DNA from 4 places in the Bradyrhizobium sp. Kon10 genome. Region 2 is predicted to be linked to each of the others. Evidence: predicted binding sites of a transcription regulator. Region 2 holds the regulator's gene; each other region holds the start of a gene.
The links. Region 2 encodes PhoB, which activates phosphate uptake and scavenging genes when phosphate is short. Its sites were predicted from a motif close to TGTCATNNANCTGTCAT; they were not measured.
Positions count from the first base shown of each region.

Region 1 (3,988 bases), on a different contig from region 2:
TCTACGGAACATACTACTATACTATGTACGTTAGGTTTCGATACGGGATGTCCAAATAGGGAGGGAATTAACTCCCCGGATTTTCCCCGGATCAGGGTACGAAACCCTGCCAAAATATGCCGCAACGCGGAGTAGCGAGCGAGGTAGGTAAATGATTAAGTGATTGAAATTACTGTACGTATTCTAGGATGACGTTTATCCGTAGAGATACTATGTAGATATCAACCGGTTCAGCCTTCAGACGGGCCGGATTCGAGGTCAGGCCGGGTGCCGGGAAGCGCCGCGTGAGTATACCGAACATCATTACCTTGGGCCGCATCCTGCTGGTCCCGATCATCGTCTGGGCCATCGTGTCGAGCCAAATGGAGGTCGCGTTCGCCGTCTTCCTGATCGCGGGCATCAGCGATGCCGTGGACGGCTTCCTGGCCAAGCGCTTCAACATGACGAGTGAGCTCGGCGCCCTGCTCGACCCACTTGCCGACAAGGCGTTGCTGGTCTCGATCTACATGGCCCTCGGGATCTGGGGCGCGATCCCGCGCTGGATCGTGATCCTGGTGGTGTCGCGCGACATCATGATCGTGGCGGCCGTGATCGTCTCGTGGCTGTTCGACAAGCCGGTCGAGATGAAGCCCTCGAAGGTGTCCAAACTCAACACTGTGGCCCAGGTGGGGTTCGCGGCGCTGGTGTTGGCCGCGCTTGCCTTCGGCTTCAATGCGCAGCCCTATGATATAATCCTGATGGGCCTCGTCACGGTGTTCACGCTCTCCTCCGTGTCGCTCTATCTGGTCGAGTGGCTGCGGCACATGAGCACGATCGAGGCCAACTGAACCGGGACAAGGCCCCGCAAAAGGCGAACTCGCATTCGATACGTCTACACTTTCAACCGAGGCCGGCGGTCCGGCATGGAGCAAAGCAAGCGTGGCAGGCCGCGTTCATCCCCGACAGTTGGCGTTTTCGCTTCCGCATGCGGAGAGCCTGAGCCGGGACAATTTCCTCGAGGGGCCCGCCAACGCAGCGGGCCTCGCCCTGATCGATGGCTGGCCGGAATGGCCGAACCGCATCATGTGGCTCGCCGGCCCCGAAGGGAGCGGCAAAAGCCATCTCGCCGCGATCTGGGCCGAGGACGCCGGCGCCCGTTCCACCACAGCCAATGCGTTGACCGCCGCCGCCGTCCCGGTCGCGCTCGCCACCGGCGCGCTGGTGGTCGAGGATCTCAAGGCCAAGGAATTTGACGAGCGCGCGCTCTTCCACCTGATGAACCTCGCACGCGAGGACGGCGCCTACGTGCTCTTCACCGGTCGCGAGGTGCCGACGGCGCTGGATATCGAGCTCCGCGACCTGCGCTCTCGGCTTCGCACGATCCCTGTGGTTTCGCTCCTGCCACCGGACGACCAGTTGTTCCGCGGCCTGATCGTCAAATTCTGCGCCGACCGCCAGCTCACGGTGGACGAGAGCATCGTCAGCTACCTCGCCACCCGTCTGGAGCGGTCCTCGGCGGCCGCCCGACAGGCGGTGGAACTGCTCGACAGCGAGGCCCTCAGGCTGGGCCGACCGGTAACGCGTGCACTGGCCGCTGAACTGCTGCGCGACGCCTGATACAGACGACCGGCGCCCACGCCGCTTGACGCGGCGGGGCGGCGGAACATCAATGTCATCGAAACGTCATCGCACTCACACATGCTCTCCCCGGTTTTGCGCACAAGTCGCAAGTTAAGGCGAGACAGGATGGACCGACTTCTGATGGACTCTGCGCAAGCTGCTGAAATCAAAGATAAAGCCTCAGAAGCCGAGGGCCTGCCGGCGATCGCCTCGAGCCCCGAGCGGTTCATCAATCGCGAGCTGTCCTGGCTGCATTTCAACCGGCGCGTCCTGGAGGAATCGGTCAATCCCAGCCACCCCGTGCTGGAGCGGGTGCGATTCCTGTCGATTTCGGCGAATAACCTCGACGAGTTCTTCATGGTCCGCGTTGCCGGCATCAAGGCCCAGGTCCGCGAGGGCATCGCCGAGCGCAGCCCCGACGGCCTGACGCCGTCCGAGCAGCTCGCCCTGATCAACCGCACCGTCTCCCATCTTGCCTCCGACCAGCAGGCCATCTGGGCCAACCTGCGCGGCACCCTCGCCGATGTCGGCATCGTGCTGGTCGACGGCAAGGACGTCACCAAGGCGCAGCGCGCCTGGATCGAGGATTACTTCCTCGCCAATGTCTTTCCGCTGCTGACGCCGCTGGCGATCGACCCGGCCCATCCCTTCCCGTTCATTCCGAGCCTCGGCTTCACCATCGCGCTCCAGCTGACGCGTGCTGCCGATGGCAAGCAGATGAACGCGCTGATCCGCATGCCCGGCAAGATCGACCGCTTCATCCGACTGCCATCCGACGGCACGATGCGGCTGATTACGCTGGAACAGGCCACCGCGTTGTTCATCAACCGCCTGTTCCCCGGCTACAATCTCCACGGCCAGGGCGCTTTCCGCATCCTCCGCGACTCCGAGCTCGAAATCGAGGAAGAGGCCGAGGATCTCGTCCGCCTGTTCGAGACCGCGCTGAAGCGCCGCCGCCGCGGCTCGGTGATCCGCCTCGAGATCGACGCCAAGATGCCGGAGCAGCTGCGCAACTTCGTGCAGCATGCGCTCTCGGCCGCCGACGACGAGGTGTTCCTGGTCGACGGCGTGCTCGCCATGAACGAGCTCTCGCAGCTGACGCGGCTCGACCGGCCCGATCTGGAGTTCACACCCTACGTGCCGCGTCATCCCGAGCGCGTGCGCGAGCATGGCGGCGACATCTTTGCCGCCATCCGGCAGAAGGATCTCGTCGTTCACCATCCCTATGAATCCTTCGACGTGGTGGTGCAGTTCCTCCAGCAGGCCACGCGCGATCCTGATGTCGTCGCGATCAAGCAAACGCTGTACCGCACCTCCAACAACTCGCCGATCGTGCGCGCACTCGCGGAGGCGGCCGAAGCCGGCAAATCCGTCACCGCGCTGATCGAATTGAAGGCGCGCTTCGACGAAGAGGCCAATATCCGCTGGGCGCGCGACCTCGAACGCGCCGGCGTGCAGGTCGTCTACGGCTTCCTCGAACTGAAGACCCACGCGAAGCTCTCGATGGTGGTGCGCCGCGAGGGCGGCAGCCTCACCACTTACGTCCACACCGGCACCGGCAATTATCATCCGGTCACCGCGCGCATCTACACCGACCTCTCCTACTTCACCTCGGAACCGACCATCGGCCGCGATGCCGCGCGCGTGTTCAACTTCATCACCGGCTACGCCGCGCCGAGCGATCTCGAGAAGATGGCGGTGTCGCCGCTGACCTTGCGCAAGCGCATCATCCAGCACATCCAGGGCGAGACCGAGCACGCCCGTCACGGCAAGCCGGGCGCGGTCTGGATGAAGATGAATGCGCTGGTCGACCCCGACATCATCGACGCGCTCTACGAGGCGTCACAGGCCGGCGTCCAGGTCGAGCTGGTGGTGCGCGGCATCTGCTGCCTGCGGCCCGGCATTCCCGGCCTGTCGGAGAACATCCGTGTCAAGTCGATCATCGGACGCTTCCTGGAACATGGCCGAATCTACTGCTTCGGCATGGGCCAGGGGCTGCCGAGCGCAAAAGCGGCTGTGTATATCTCGTCCGCGGACATGATGCCGCGCAACCTCGACCGCCGCGTCGAGGTGCTGTGTCCGTTGCAGAATCCCACGGTGCATCAGCAGGTTCTTGAGCAGATCATGGTCGCGAACCTGAAGGACAATGAGCAGAGCTGGCAATTGTTGCCCGACGGGTCCTCAACGCGTATGAAGACCGCGAAGGGCGAGGAGCCTTTCAACGTCCACAACTACTTCATGACAAATCCGAGTCTGTCTGGCCGTGGAAAGTCGCTCAAGGAATCGTCTCCGCGTCGTCTCACGCGCCGTAATGAACGTCATCAATCCTGATCGGGGATCGCCGACGTGAAACGACCGCGCAAGCGCGGCTCGAGCGTCGCGGTCATCG
Region 1 covers NZ_JBVVOZ010000004.1:61,549-65,536, reverse strand. The annotation lists gene AC0L2O_RS07810 (CDP-alcohol phosphatidyltransferase family protein) at 285-827, shown strand; gene AC0L2O_RS07805 (P-loop NTPase family protein) at 919-1,596, shown strand; gene AC0L2O_RS07800 (RNA degradosome polyphosphate kinase) at 1,741-3,930, shown strand; gene ppx (exopolyphosphatase) at 3,946-3,988, shown strand, end outside.
Region 1: a site for PhoB is predicted at 1,650-1,666, ahead of AC0L2O_RS07800 (RNA degradosome polyphosphate kinase). Genes of this name have one in related genera too.

Region 2 (3,988 bases):
GACGACACCAGCAAGATCTTCACGTCGCCGACCGATCGGCGCACGCAGGATTATATCACCGGCCGGTTCGGCTGAGGAGACGGGACATGGGTTCTGAACATACCGCAAAGGCTTTCGACACCGATCTCCAGGAGCTCACGCGCCTGGTCGCCGAAATGGGCGGGATCGCCGAGCGCATGATCGTCGATTCCGTCGACGCCCTGATCCGCCGCGACGTCGCGCTCGGCCAGCGCGTCGTCACCACCGACGCTGAGCTCGATACGCTCCAGAGACGCATCGAGGAGCGCGCGGTGCTCACGATCGCCCGCCGCCAGCCGATGGCGGTCGACCTGCGCGAGATCGTCGGCGCCATGCGCGTTGCGACCGATCTCGAGCGCATCGGCGACCTCGCCAAGAACATGGGCAAGCGCGTCGCGGCGCTGGAGACCGATTTCCATCCGCTCAAGCTGTTCCGCGGCCTCGAGCACATGACCGATCTCGTGCAGCAACAGGTCAAGTCGGTGCTCGACGCCTATGCCGCGCACGATCTGCCGGCGGCCATGGCGGTGTGGAAGGGTGACGAGGAAGTCGACGCCATCTGCACTTCGCTGTTCCGCGAGCTCCTCACCTACATGATGGAAGATCCGCGCAACATTTCGTTCTGCATCCACCTGATGTTCTGCGCCAAGAACATCGAGCGGATCGGCGATCACGCCACCAACGTCGCCGAGACCGTGTTCTACATGATCGAAGGTCAGGCCATGACCGACAAGCGGCCGAAGGGCGACATGACAACCTTCGCCACGACCCTCCCGAATATTTGAATCATCAAGGAGCGACGGCACCATGGGCGCACGCATTATGGTGGTTGAGGACGAGGAAGCTCTGACCGAGCTTCTCCGCTACAACCTCGAAGGCGACGGCTATGACGTCGAGACGGTGATGCGCGGCGACGACGCCGATACCCGTCTCAAGGAGCATCTTCCCGATCTGATCGTGCTCGACTGGATGCTGCCCGGCCTCTCCGGCATCGAACTGTGCCGTCGGCTGCGGGCGCGATCCGACACCAAGCAGTTGCCGATCATCATGCTCACCGCGCGCGGCGAGGAGAGCGAGCGGGTGCGGGGATTGGCGACCGGCGCCGACGACTACATCGTCAAGCCGTTTTCGGTGCCCGAGCTGTTGGCCCGCGTGAAGGGCCTGCTCAGGCGTGCAAGCCCCGAGCGGCTCGCCACCGTGCTCGCCTTTGGCGACATCGAGCTCGACCGTGACAAACGGCGTGTGGCGCGCTCGGGCCGGCCGATCGATCTCGGCCCGACCGAATATCGCCTGTTGGAGTTTTTCCTGGAGCATCCCGGCCGCGTATTCTCGCGCGAGCAGCTGCTCGACAGCGTCTGGGGCCGCGACATCTATATCGACGAGCGCACCGTGGACGTCCATATCGGCCGCCTGCGCAAGCTGCTCAATCTCGGCCGCGAGCAGGACCCGATCCGCACCGTGCGCGGCGCCGGCTATGCGCTGGATGATCGCTTTGCGAAGGCGGAGCAGGCGTAGGGTTTGCAAAGTTTTGGCGACACACTCAGTGTCGTCCCGGTCAAGCGTAAGCGCAGATCCGGGCCCCATAACCAACAGGGGCGTGCTTGTTGCTCGAAAAGCTAACTCCGAGTCCCCGTAACCACATCTTGCGGTGGGTTATGGGTCCCGGATCTACGCGCGCTTGAGGCGCACTTGTCCGGGACGACATCGAGTTTGTTGAGCCGCCGTCGCGTGACGACTCTCAGAACGACCTTACCGCGACGGCTTCACCGGCGCACGGCGGCGATCCGATGCTGGCTGGTAGGCGACGCGCGAGTGCTGGGCGCAATAGGGCAGGCCCGAGAGCGCCCTGCCGCCGCAGAAGAAGAAATCCGCGCTCGAGGGATCGCCGACCGGCCAGTGGCAGGTTGCCTCGTTCAATTCAAGCAGCGACAGCCGCTGGCTCATCGGCACCACGTTGTCGTAGGTGACCGGTTCGGCCTCCATCTCGACCTCGAAGGCCTGCGCCAGCGCGGTGTTGCCGCGCGCGACGGGGCGGGTCACCCGCATCATATGCTGCGCGGGACGCGCCTTGCGCGGCCGTGGAGCAGCTGAAGACGGGCTCTTGGCGCGGCCGGACAGGCCGAGTCTGTGCACCTTGCCGATCACGGCATTGCGGGTCACGTTGCCGAGCTCGGCCGCGATCTGGCTGGCCGAAAGTCCGGCCTCCCAGAGCTTTTTCAGCTGTTCGACGCGATCGTCGGACCAGGTCAAAACCGTCATTGCACCCTTTCCTTCGCCGCGCGCCAGCCATCCTGGGGCACACAGCGAATGCTAAGCCTCGAAAAACCCGTGCCGTCAGAATCCCTTAAGGCTCGTCGGGCGCGCCTAGAACGCCCGAACGCTTACGCCGGTACATGAGGACTTAGAGATCAGAACCGCTGCACGAGATGTCGTATCTGACAAGCCAAACGCTACAATATGGCGTGACTCACGCGCAAGAGTCTGCCGACTCGCTTCCACATGTTCCGTGGCCAAAACCCGCAAATTCGGCACCGCAAGACTACGGATTCAGCCTTTCGCGAGGCTCTCCGGCGGCATTGACACCCGTGATGCCAAGCATAAGATAGTGACACGTGCCGCCCTTAAAAGGCGGCACGTTTCGTTTTCCGGACCAATGATGCGCTGCGCAAGGCGCGTTCAGGCCGTCTGAAACATCCAAGAGACCATCATGACCAACAGCGCCGCGCCGCATTTGCTTCCCGTTTTCGCCAGGGCCGAGATCGGCTTCGAGCGCGGCGAAGGCTGCTGGCTGATTGCCACCAACGGTGATCGCTATCTCGATTTCACCTCGGGCGTGGCGGTGAATGCGCTCGGCCATGCCCATCCCGCGCTGGTGAAGGCATTGCAGGAGCAGGCCACAAAGCTCTGGCACATGTCGAACCTGTTCCAGAGCCCGGACGGCGAGAAGCTCGCGGCCCGCCTTTGCAGTGAGAGCTTTGCGGACTTCGTGTTCTTCTGCAATTCCGGCGCCGAAGCGCTGGAATGCGTGATCAAGGTCGTGCGCCGCTATCAAGCCGTGAAAGGTCACCCCGATCGCTATCGCATGATCACGTTCGAGGGCGCCTTTCACGGCCGCACGCTCGCAACGCTGGCTGCGACGGGCTCGGCAAAATATCTCGAAGGTTTCGGTCCGCCGATGGACGGTTTCGACCAGGTCGCTTTTGGCGACCTCGACGCAGTGAAGAAGGCGATCGGGCCGCAGACCGCGGGCATTCTGATCGAGCCAATTCAAGGCGAGGGTGGCGTGCGTTCGGCGCCCCCGGCGTTCTATCGCGCATTGCGCCAGCTTTGCGACGAACGCGGCCTGTTGCTGGCGTTCGACGAGGTGCAGACCGGCATGGGCCGCACCGGCGACCTGTTTGCGCATCGACGTTTCGGCATCACGCCGGACGTGATGTCGCTGGCCAAGGCGCTCGGCGGCGGCTTTCCGATCGGCGCCTGCCTTGCCACCGCGGAAGCGGCCTCCGGCATGACGCCCGGTTCGCACGGTTCGACCTTCGGCGGCAATCCGCTTGCAATCTCGGCGGCCAATGCGGTGCTCGACGTCATGCTCAAGCCCGGCTTCTTCGACCATGTGCAGAAGATGTCGCTGCTGCTCAAGCAGAAGCTCGCCTCCGTGATCGATCGCCATCCCGACGTTGTCAGCGAACTCCGCGGCGAGGGTCTTCTGATCGGCATCAAGGCCGTGGTGCCCTCCGCCGATCTCGTCGCCGCGCTGCGCGACGAAAAGCTGCTCACCGTCGGCGCCGGCGACAATGTCGTGCGCTTCCTGCCGCCGTTGGTCGTCACCGAGGCGGAGATCGAGGACGGCGTCGCCCGGCTCGAGCGCGCCTGCACCGCGATTTCGGCAGGCCAGACCAAGCGGGCGGCAAGCTGATGAGCAAGACACCAAAGCACTTCCTCGACATCAACGAGCTGCCGCTGTCGGAGC
Region 2 covers NZ_JBVVOZ010000002.1:403,514-407,501, forward strand. The annotation lists gene pstB (phosphate ABC transporter ATP-binding protein PstB) at 1-75, shown strand, start outside; gene phoU (phosphate signaling complex protein PhoU) at 87-803, shown strand; gene phoB (phosphate regulon transcriptional regulator PhoB) at 826-1,533, shown strand; gene AC0L2O_RS04880 (GcrA family cell cycle regulator) at 1,768-2,277, opposite strand; gene AC0L2O_RS04885 (acetylornithine transaminase) at 2,726-3,934, shown strand; gene argF (ornithine carbamoyltransferase) at 3,934-3,988, shown strand, end outside.

Region 3 (3,988 bases), on a different contig from region 2:
CGAACTCCTCGCTCGACAATCCGGTACGCTCCACCATGCGGTTGCGCTTGCGCGGCTTCACCATGTCGGCGACGGTGCCGTCCATGTGGTCGTTGAAGGCGAACAGGTCGACGCGACCCTCCGCGAGCCATTGGCCGATCTCGTCCTCGGCATCGAGATTGTAGGTCTCGTGCCGCAGGTGAAAGCGGGTGTCGGCGGCGAATTGTGGGCGCTGCCGCTCGATCGCCTCCAACAGGCGCCGCGCATTGTCGCCGCTGCGCAGGCCCGGCTCCCACGACCAGGTCGTGGCATGAAACACCGTGGTGATGCCGTTGCTGATGACCTGTCGATCGGTATCGGCGAGCGCGACGTCGATCGGAAAGTCGACGCCGGCGCGCGGCATCATCTGCCGTTCGAAGGCGTCGCCATGGAGGTCGACGATGCCGGGCAGCACCAGCAGATCGCGCGCATCGATCGCCAGCCGTGCGCGGCCGCGGCATGCATCGATCTGCGCGATGTCCGTTCCGGACACGCTCAGCGAGGATTCGACGAGCTCAGTGCCGATCAGGACCCGGCCGCCTTCAAGGAAAATGTCTGTCACGCGACCGCGCTTCGTTGGCTTGCGGGAGAGCTCCCCCGTGCTTCATATGCCGCGAGAAAATCTTCAATCCCGAGATTGCGGAAATCCGGGAGTGCTTCACGCAATTTGTCGTGATCCCAATCCCACCAGGCGAGTTTCGCAAGCCGTCCGGCGACGTCTTCCGAAAAGCGGCGGCGGACGATCCGCGCCGGATTGCCGGCGACGATGGTGTAGGCCGGCACGTCCTTGGTGACGATGGCGCCGGCCGCGATCACCGCGCCGGTGCCGATATTGCGACCGGGCAGCACGATCGCGCCGTGTCCGATCCAAACATCGTGGCCGATATGGACGTGATGCTGGCGCCGCCAATCGAAAAATTCGGTGTCGTCGCTCTCGCCTTCGAAGTAGGCGCTGGAGCGATAGGTGAAGTGGGCCTGGGTCGCACGGTGCATCGGATGATTGCCGGGATTGATGCGCGTCATCGCCGCGATCGAGCAGAATTTCCCGATCGTGGTGTAGGTGATCTGCGCGTCGTTCACGACGTAGGAGTAATCGTCCATCGCGACCTCATGCAGGATCGTGCGGGCGCCGACCTCGGTATAGGCGCCGAGCCTGGTCTCATGCAGCTTCGCGGAAGGGTCGATAGTGGGGTCGAGCGAAAGCGCCTTGGCGACCATGTTGCATCCGAACGTTCGAGGGCGGGCGTTCGTCTTCGATCGGCCTCATGACAATGTCATGACGACACGATGACAGTGGATGAGGTGTGAAGGATTGCCGCACCGCAAGGCGCGTGTCACACAATTGTTAACCGTCGGCGTTAGCCGTGGGTCCCAGCATACTCTGGAGCCCTGCATGCTGGTGGTGGAAGGTCTGACGTGCCGCTTCGGCGCAAAAGCCGCGGTGGACGACGCCTCGTTTCAAGTCTCCCCCGGCGGCTTCGTCGGTGTGATCGGGCGCTCCGGCGCAGGCAAGTCGACGCTGCTGCGAACCATCAACCGCTTGGCAACGCCCTCGCAGGGCCGCATCCTGTTCGACGGCATCGACGTCACCGCGTTGCGCGGCAAGGAGCTGCGGCAGTGGCGGGCGCGCTCGGCCATGATCTTCCAGCAATTCAATCTGGTCGGGCGGCTCGACGTGCTGACGAATGTCCTGATGGGACGTCTTGCCACGATGCCCGCCTGGCGCTCGTTTTCGCAGGTCTGGCCCGAGCAGGACAAGGCGCTGGCGATGTCGGCGCTCGAACAGTTCGACATCGCCGCGCTCGCCGCCCAGCGGGCCGATCAGCTCTCCGGCGGCCAGCAGCAGCGCGTGGCGATCGCCCGCGCACTGGTCCAGCAACCCGACATCATCCTCGCCGACGAGCCGATCGCCTCGCTCGATCCGCGCAACACCAGGATCGTGATGGATGCGCTTTTGCGGATCAACAAGCATTTCGGCATCACGGTGCTCTGCAATCTGCATTCGCTCGATCTGGCGCGCAGCTATTGCGATCGCCTGATCGGCATGGCGGCGGGCCGCGTAGTGTTCGACGGCGCGCCGTCCGCGCTGACCGAGCATGTGGCGCGTGAACTCTACGATCTCGAGGCCAACGACGTCATGGGCGGCATGCCCGTGCCGGCGCCTGAAAGCATTCCAGCGCTTGGAACGGCGGCGGCCGCCTGAGCGGCACCGCATCATTGTCAGCAGTTTTTGCGTCAACCGACCCCAACCAATGAAGAGGGTATCATGATCACTCGCAGACTTATTCTTGCCGGCGTCGCCGCGCTGACCTTTGCCGGATCCGCCTCCGCCGAAGACTGGAAGACGAAATATCCGGAGATCACCTTCGCCGTGATTCCGGCCGAGAACGGCTCGGGCGTCACCGAGCGCTACGGTCCCTTCATCAACTATCTGTCGAAGGAGCTCGGCGTGAAGGTCACGCTGCGCGTCGCCAACGACTATGCGGCCGTCATCGAGGGCCAGCGCGCCGGCAACATTCACATCGGTTATTACGGCCCGGCCTCGTTCGCGCGCGCCCGCCTGACCGCCGTCAAGACCGACGCCTTCGTGATCGACGTCAATGCCGACGGCTCGAAGGGCTATTACTCGGTGTTCTACGTGCTGGCGAAGTCGCCGTACCAGAAGATCGAGGATCTCAAAGGCAAGAATCTCGGCCTGGTCGATCCGAACTCGACCTCGGGGAACAACATGCCCCGCTTCAAGCTGAACGCCATGGGCATCGACCCCGACGCCTATTTCTCCAAGGTGCTCTTCACCGGCAGCCACGAGAACGCGGTCCTGGCGCTGGCGCAGGGCACGGTCGACGTCGCCGCCAATTGGTGGAACGCCGACGACGATTCGAACCTCACCCGCATGCTCAACAAGGGCATGGTGAAGGCGCCCGACGGCACCGTGATGAAGAAGGAGGACTTCCGCATCATCGTGAAATCCGAGCTCATCATCAACTCGCCCTACGCCTATCTGAGCGATCTGCCGGACGATATGAAGGCCGCGATCAAGAAGGCCTTCCTCGACGCATCCCAGAAGGATCCGGAGGCCTTCAAGAAGCTCTCCGACGGCAAGAACAAGCCGTGGGAGCCGATCGGCAATGACGATTACAACAAGACCATCGAGTTGATTAAGTTCGTCGACAATCTCCGCAAGAAGGCGTCCTGAGCTCGTCGGGACGATGCGCCTCGAGCCGGGTCGATGGACCCGGCTCTTTTTCTTGATGGACCGCCCAGCATATGACGCTCGCCGTTTCGCTTCTCCCCGAACAGCAGCTCGCGGTGCTGAACGCGGCCTACCGCCACGCTGTTGCGCGCAAGCGTCTCCGGGTGCTGGCAGGTGCCGGGCTGTTCGTCGCTGCGCTGATCGTGGCCTCGATCGGCGCCGAGGTTAATCTGCGCACCCTCTTCAGCTATTTCGGCCATTTCATCAGCTATTTCGACCGCATTCTCACGCTCGACAATGGCCAGCGGGTCTGGACCGATTTCGCCGAATGGTTCTGGGGCTGGCACAAATGGCTGAAGATGCTGGGCGAGACGCTGCTGATCAGCTATGTCGGCACGCTGATCGGCGCGATGTTCGCGCTGTGCCTGAATTTCTTCGCGGCCGAAAACACCTCGCCGTCGTCCTGGCTGCGATTCACGGTGCGCCGGCTGCTGGAATTCGCCCGCACCGTGCCTGGCATCGTCTTCGCGCTTATCTTCGTGATCGCCTTCGGCTTAGGCCCGATGGCCGGCGTTCTCGCCATCGCCATCCATACCACCGGCGCGCTCGGCAAACAGTTCGCAGAGCTTGTCGAAAATGCCGACATGAAGCCAGTTGAAGGCATCCGCTCGACCGGTGCGAGCTGGGTCTCGTGCATGCGTTTTGCGATCCTGCCGCAGGTCTCGGCGGGCTATGCCAGCTACGCGCTGCTCCGCTTCGAGATCAATGTGCGTGAGG
Region 3 covers NZ_JBVVOZ010000045.1:36,043-40,030, forward strand. The annotation lists gene AC0L2O_RS33540 (alpha-D-ribose 1-methylphosphonate 5-triphosphate diphosphatase) at 1-580, opposite strand, end outside; gene AC0L2O_RS33545 (transferase hexapeptide repeat family protein) at 577-1,236, opposite strand; gene phnC (phosphonate ABC transporter ATP-binding protein) at 1,412-2,221, shown strand; gene phnD (phosphonate ABC transporter substrate-binding protein) at 2,285-3,214, shown strand; gene phnE (phosphonate ABC transporter, permease protein PhnE) at 3,286-3,988, shown strand, end outside.
Region 3: a site for PhoB is predicted at 1,284-1,300, ahead of phnC (phosphonate ABC transporter ATP-binding protein). Genes of this name have one in related genera too.

Region 4 (3,988 bases), on a different contig from region 2:
GCGCTGATGGGTGTCTCGATGTCCTCGATCTTCCTGGTGTTCACGCACACCTCGATCGTGCGGGTGTTCTTCATCACTGCGGCGACCTTCGGCGCATTGAGCCTGTACGGCTACACCACCAAGCGTGACATGAGCGGGATGGGATCGTTCCTGTTCATGGGCCTGATCGGCATCATCATCGCGAGCCTGGTCAATTTGTTCCTGGCGAGTTCGGCGCTGCAGTTCATCGTCTCGGTGGTCGGCGTGCTGGTGTTCGCGGGCCTCACCGCCTGGGATACCCAGCGGCTGAAGAACGAGTACATCTACGGCTACGCCTCGGCCGGCGGTGACATCGCAGACCGTGCGGCGATCACGGGCGCGCTGTCGCTGTACCTGAACTTCATCAACCTGTTCACGCTGCTGCTGCAGCTCCTCGGCCAGCGCGACTAAGCCCTGGCTCAGGTGAACGACATGAACCCCGGCCGCGAGGCCGGGGTTTTTGTTTGGGCCGGACGTCGCAGCACCCACCGCTGTCATCGGCCGCGAAGGCGGGCGATCCAGTACGCCGCAGCGGCTCGGTTCTAGCCGCGCTGTCTCGGAGTACTGGATGCCCCGCCTACGCGGGGCATGACAGCAGAGAAGATGGAGCTGCTTCGCTCGCAATGACGACGTGGAGAGAGGCTACTGCCCCCTTCCAGCCGCTGCGGGAAGGCTCTAATCTCTTGCCATGTCCGCACCCGAAATCAGGCCCACCCTTGAGGCCGACCTTTCCGCCATCACCGCCATCTACCAGCAGGCCGTTCGCGAGGGCACTGCGACGTTCGAGCTGGAGCCGCCTGACCTGGCCGAGATGACGCGGCGCTACCGCGCCCTGGTGGACGGCGGCTACCCCTATTTCGTCGCCATGCTCGAGGGGCGCGTCGCGGGATACGCCTATGCCGGCGCCTACCGGCCGCGGCCGGCCTATCGCTTCACGGTCGAGAACTCGATCTATCTCGATCCGTCGTTCCACCGCCGCGGCATCGGCCTGTTGCTGTTGGAGTGGCTGGTCATCGAATGCGAGGCGCGCGGCTTCCGCCAGATGATCGCCGTCATCGGCGATTCCGCCAATGCCGGCTCAATCGGTGTGCATACCAAAGGCGGCTTCAAGATGATCGGCACCCATCCCAATGTCGGGCTGAAATTCGGTCGCTGGCTCGACACGGTGATGATGCAGCGCGACCTCGGTGAGGGCGCAAGCACGGTGCCGGGGAAGTAGGGCCCGTAGCCCGGATGGAGCGCAGCGAAATCCGGGGCAGATTATCCGCCGGCACGACGACCCGGATTGTGCTGCGCTCCATCCGGGCTACGAAAGTGCGGCTACACCACCGCCAATTTCCGGTCGATCACCAGCAGCACGCGCTCGAGCTCGTGGCCGCGGCGCAGGATCAGGCCGGTCGCCGAAATCACGCTGTACATGCCCTGCTTGCGCGCGAGCCGCGGGTCTTTCTCGATGCGGTAGATCGGCACTTCGGAAGCGCGGCGAAACACCGAGAACACCGCGCGGTCTTTCAGGAAGTCGATGGCATAGTCGCGCCACTCGCCGTCCGCGACCATGCGACCATACAGATTGAGGATACGGTTCAGTTCGAGCCGGTTGAACGTCACCCGGTTCGCTTGGACAGTCGCAGCGGCGGGACGCGCCACTGCGCGCTGTTCGCTCGGATCGGCATCCTCCGACGTCAGACTCATGGAGCGCCTCCTGTCGCATCAGCATGATCGCGTGCGCGAAGACCGTCCCCGGAACCGCCGATCATGACGGTTGCATGATTGCTCCAACCGTTCGCAACCGCAAGAGGCTCCTGCAAGGGCTGTTGCCAGGGAGCGCTCTCGCTCGGCGGCGAGGCCAGCCGCGGAATCATGACACATGCAACGGTGGAACTTTGCGGCGGCAAACCGTCACGGGATCGTTAGCAGGAATCATAGTATCGCCTTTTTTCCGCCTAGCGACTGCCGCCCTGCATTGCGAAAAAGATTGCGTGCGTTGACCCGGTCCTTTCGGTTCCGGATTCCTCAGCCCCCAGCCCCCCGGGGTCGCGAGGATCGGGTCTGTACGCACGACAAGGAGGGCCAACGCGAGTTGGTCCTTTTTTGTTTGTGGCGGGATGTTTCTGGTGCCTCGTCATTCCGAGACGCGCCTCTTGGCGCGGACCCGGAATCCATTTCTCAACTCGGCAAATGGATCGATGGATTCTCAGGTGCGCAGTTGCGCACCGTAGCTCGCGCCTCGCACCCCAGAATGACGACGGTTAATTTGATCTGAGATGATCTAGTCGCGTCAATGCAATGAGGTGTACGCCGCGCCGAGCATCGGGCCGGGCTTCTCGCGGCTGCCAGCCTGGACATAGACCACCGCGCCGTCGACGCCGTCGCGCGACGTGAGGTTCTCGATCGGCACCGTCCAGCTTTCCTGATGTCCGTTCCAGTCGCCGACCTTGAGCAGGTTGCGCACGACGTTGTGGTAGGTGATCTGCTGCCCGCGGTTTTCGCCGCGGCTGATCTCGATCGGGACCGATCTTGCTATCGAGCAGATCCAGACCTCGCCATGCGAAACCGCGGGCGCGCTGCTCGGCGCCACCGAGACGTTGATCTGCTTGCCCGCGAGCGACATCGTCACGGGCACGCTCATCACGCCGGCGCCCTTGTCGGTCCTGCCGATCGCGCTTTCGATGCCGGCACGATCGCTGCCGATCACATGCGCAGAGCCGTTGACCACGACCTGCGGGGTATAGACCTCGCGGTCGCCGCGCATGCGCGAATAGGCGCGCTGCCGCGCAGAGAAGCGCGAATCGGCCAGCGTGTCCTTCCAGCCAAGATAGTCCCAATAATCGATCGGCATGCTCAGCGCGATGACCGAGGGATCATTGGCGAGCTCGCCGATGACCTTGTCGGCGGGCGGGCAGGACGAGCAGCCCTGGGAGGTGAAGAGCTCGACGACGGCGCGGGGATCGGCCTCCGCGGGACGGATGAAGGCGACGATGGCGCAGATACCGAGCGCCCCCGACCAGAGTGCGCCGGACCATCGCGAAGCCAAATGAGAAGCCATCATTGCAGTCATGTCGAACCAGTCATGTCGAACGCCATTTCGTACGCGTGGGGGATATCCTATCGCCTGATGGTCACCGTAGTCTTACGGGCATGGTACATCCAACCGTCCGATGCGTGATTTTCCGCCAGGCGGGCCTATCCGAAGCATGCCTTAACGCACGAAGGCGGCCTTGTGATAGGCCGCCTTCGTTTAAGCTTCTACTCACTTACCAGTGAGCCATTGTTCACAAATCCGCGCTTACGCGGCGAGCTTGCGCAGCACGTAGTGCAGGATGCCGCCGTTGCGGTAGTAATCGAGCTCGTCCAGCGTATCGATTCGGCAGAGCAGCGAAACGCGCTGCAACGAACCGTCCCCGGAGACGATCTCCGCGGTCAGCTTCTGGCGCGGCTTCAGGTCACCGACGAGACCACGCAGCGTGACCTTCTCATCGCCCTTCAGACCGAGCGACGACCAGGAGGTGCCGTCCTCGAAGGTGAGCGGCAGCACGCCCATCCCGACCAGGTTGGAGCGGTGGATGCGCTCGAAGCTCTGGCAGATCACGGCGCGCACGCCGAGCAGGCGGGTGCCCTTGGCGGCCCAGTCGCGCGAGGAGCCGTTGCCGTACTCGGCACCGGCGAACACCACCAGCGGCACCTGCTCCTGCTGGTACTTCATCGCGGCGTCGTAGATCGACATCTGCTCGCCATCAGGCCAGTGCTTGGTGAGGCCGCCTTCCGGAATGTTGCCGTCGGCGCCCTTGAGCATGAAGTTCTTGATGCGGATGTTGGCGAAGGTGCCACGCATCATCACTTCGTGGTTGCCGCGCCGCGTGCCGTACTGGTTGAAGTCGGCGGGCCGCACCTGGTGCTCGCTGAGATACTTGCCGGCCGGAGAGGTAAGCTTGATCGAGCCCGCCGGCGAGATGTGGTCGGTGGTGATCTT
Region 4 covers NZ_JBVVOZ010000021.1:41,995-45,982, forward strand. The annotation lists gene AC0L2O_RS25340 (Bax inhibitor-1/YccA family protein) at 1-429, shown strand, start outside; gene AC0L2O_RS25345 (GNAT family N-acetyltransferase) at 707-1,237, shown strand; gene AC0L2O_RS25350 (DUF2794 domain-containing protein) at 1,339-1,710, opposite strand; gene AC0L2O_RS25355 (DUF1223 domain-containing protein) at 2,297-3,076, opposite strand; gene acnA (aconitate hydratase AcnA) at 3,305-3,988, opposite strand, start outside.
Region 4: a site for PhoB is predicted at 1,774-1,790, ahead of AC0L2O_RS25350 (DUF2794 domain-containing protein). Genes of this name have one in related genera too.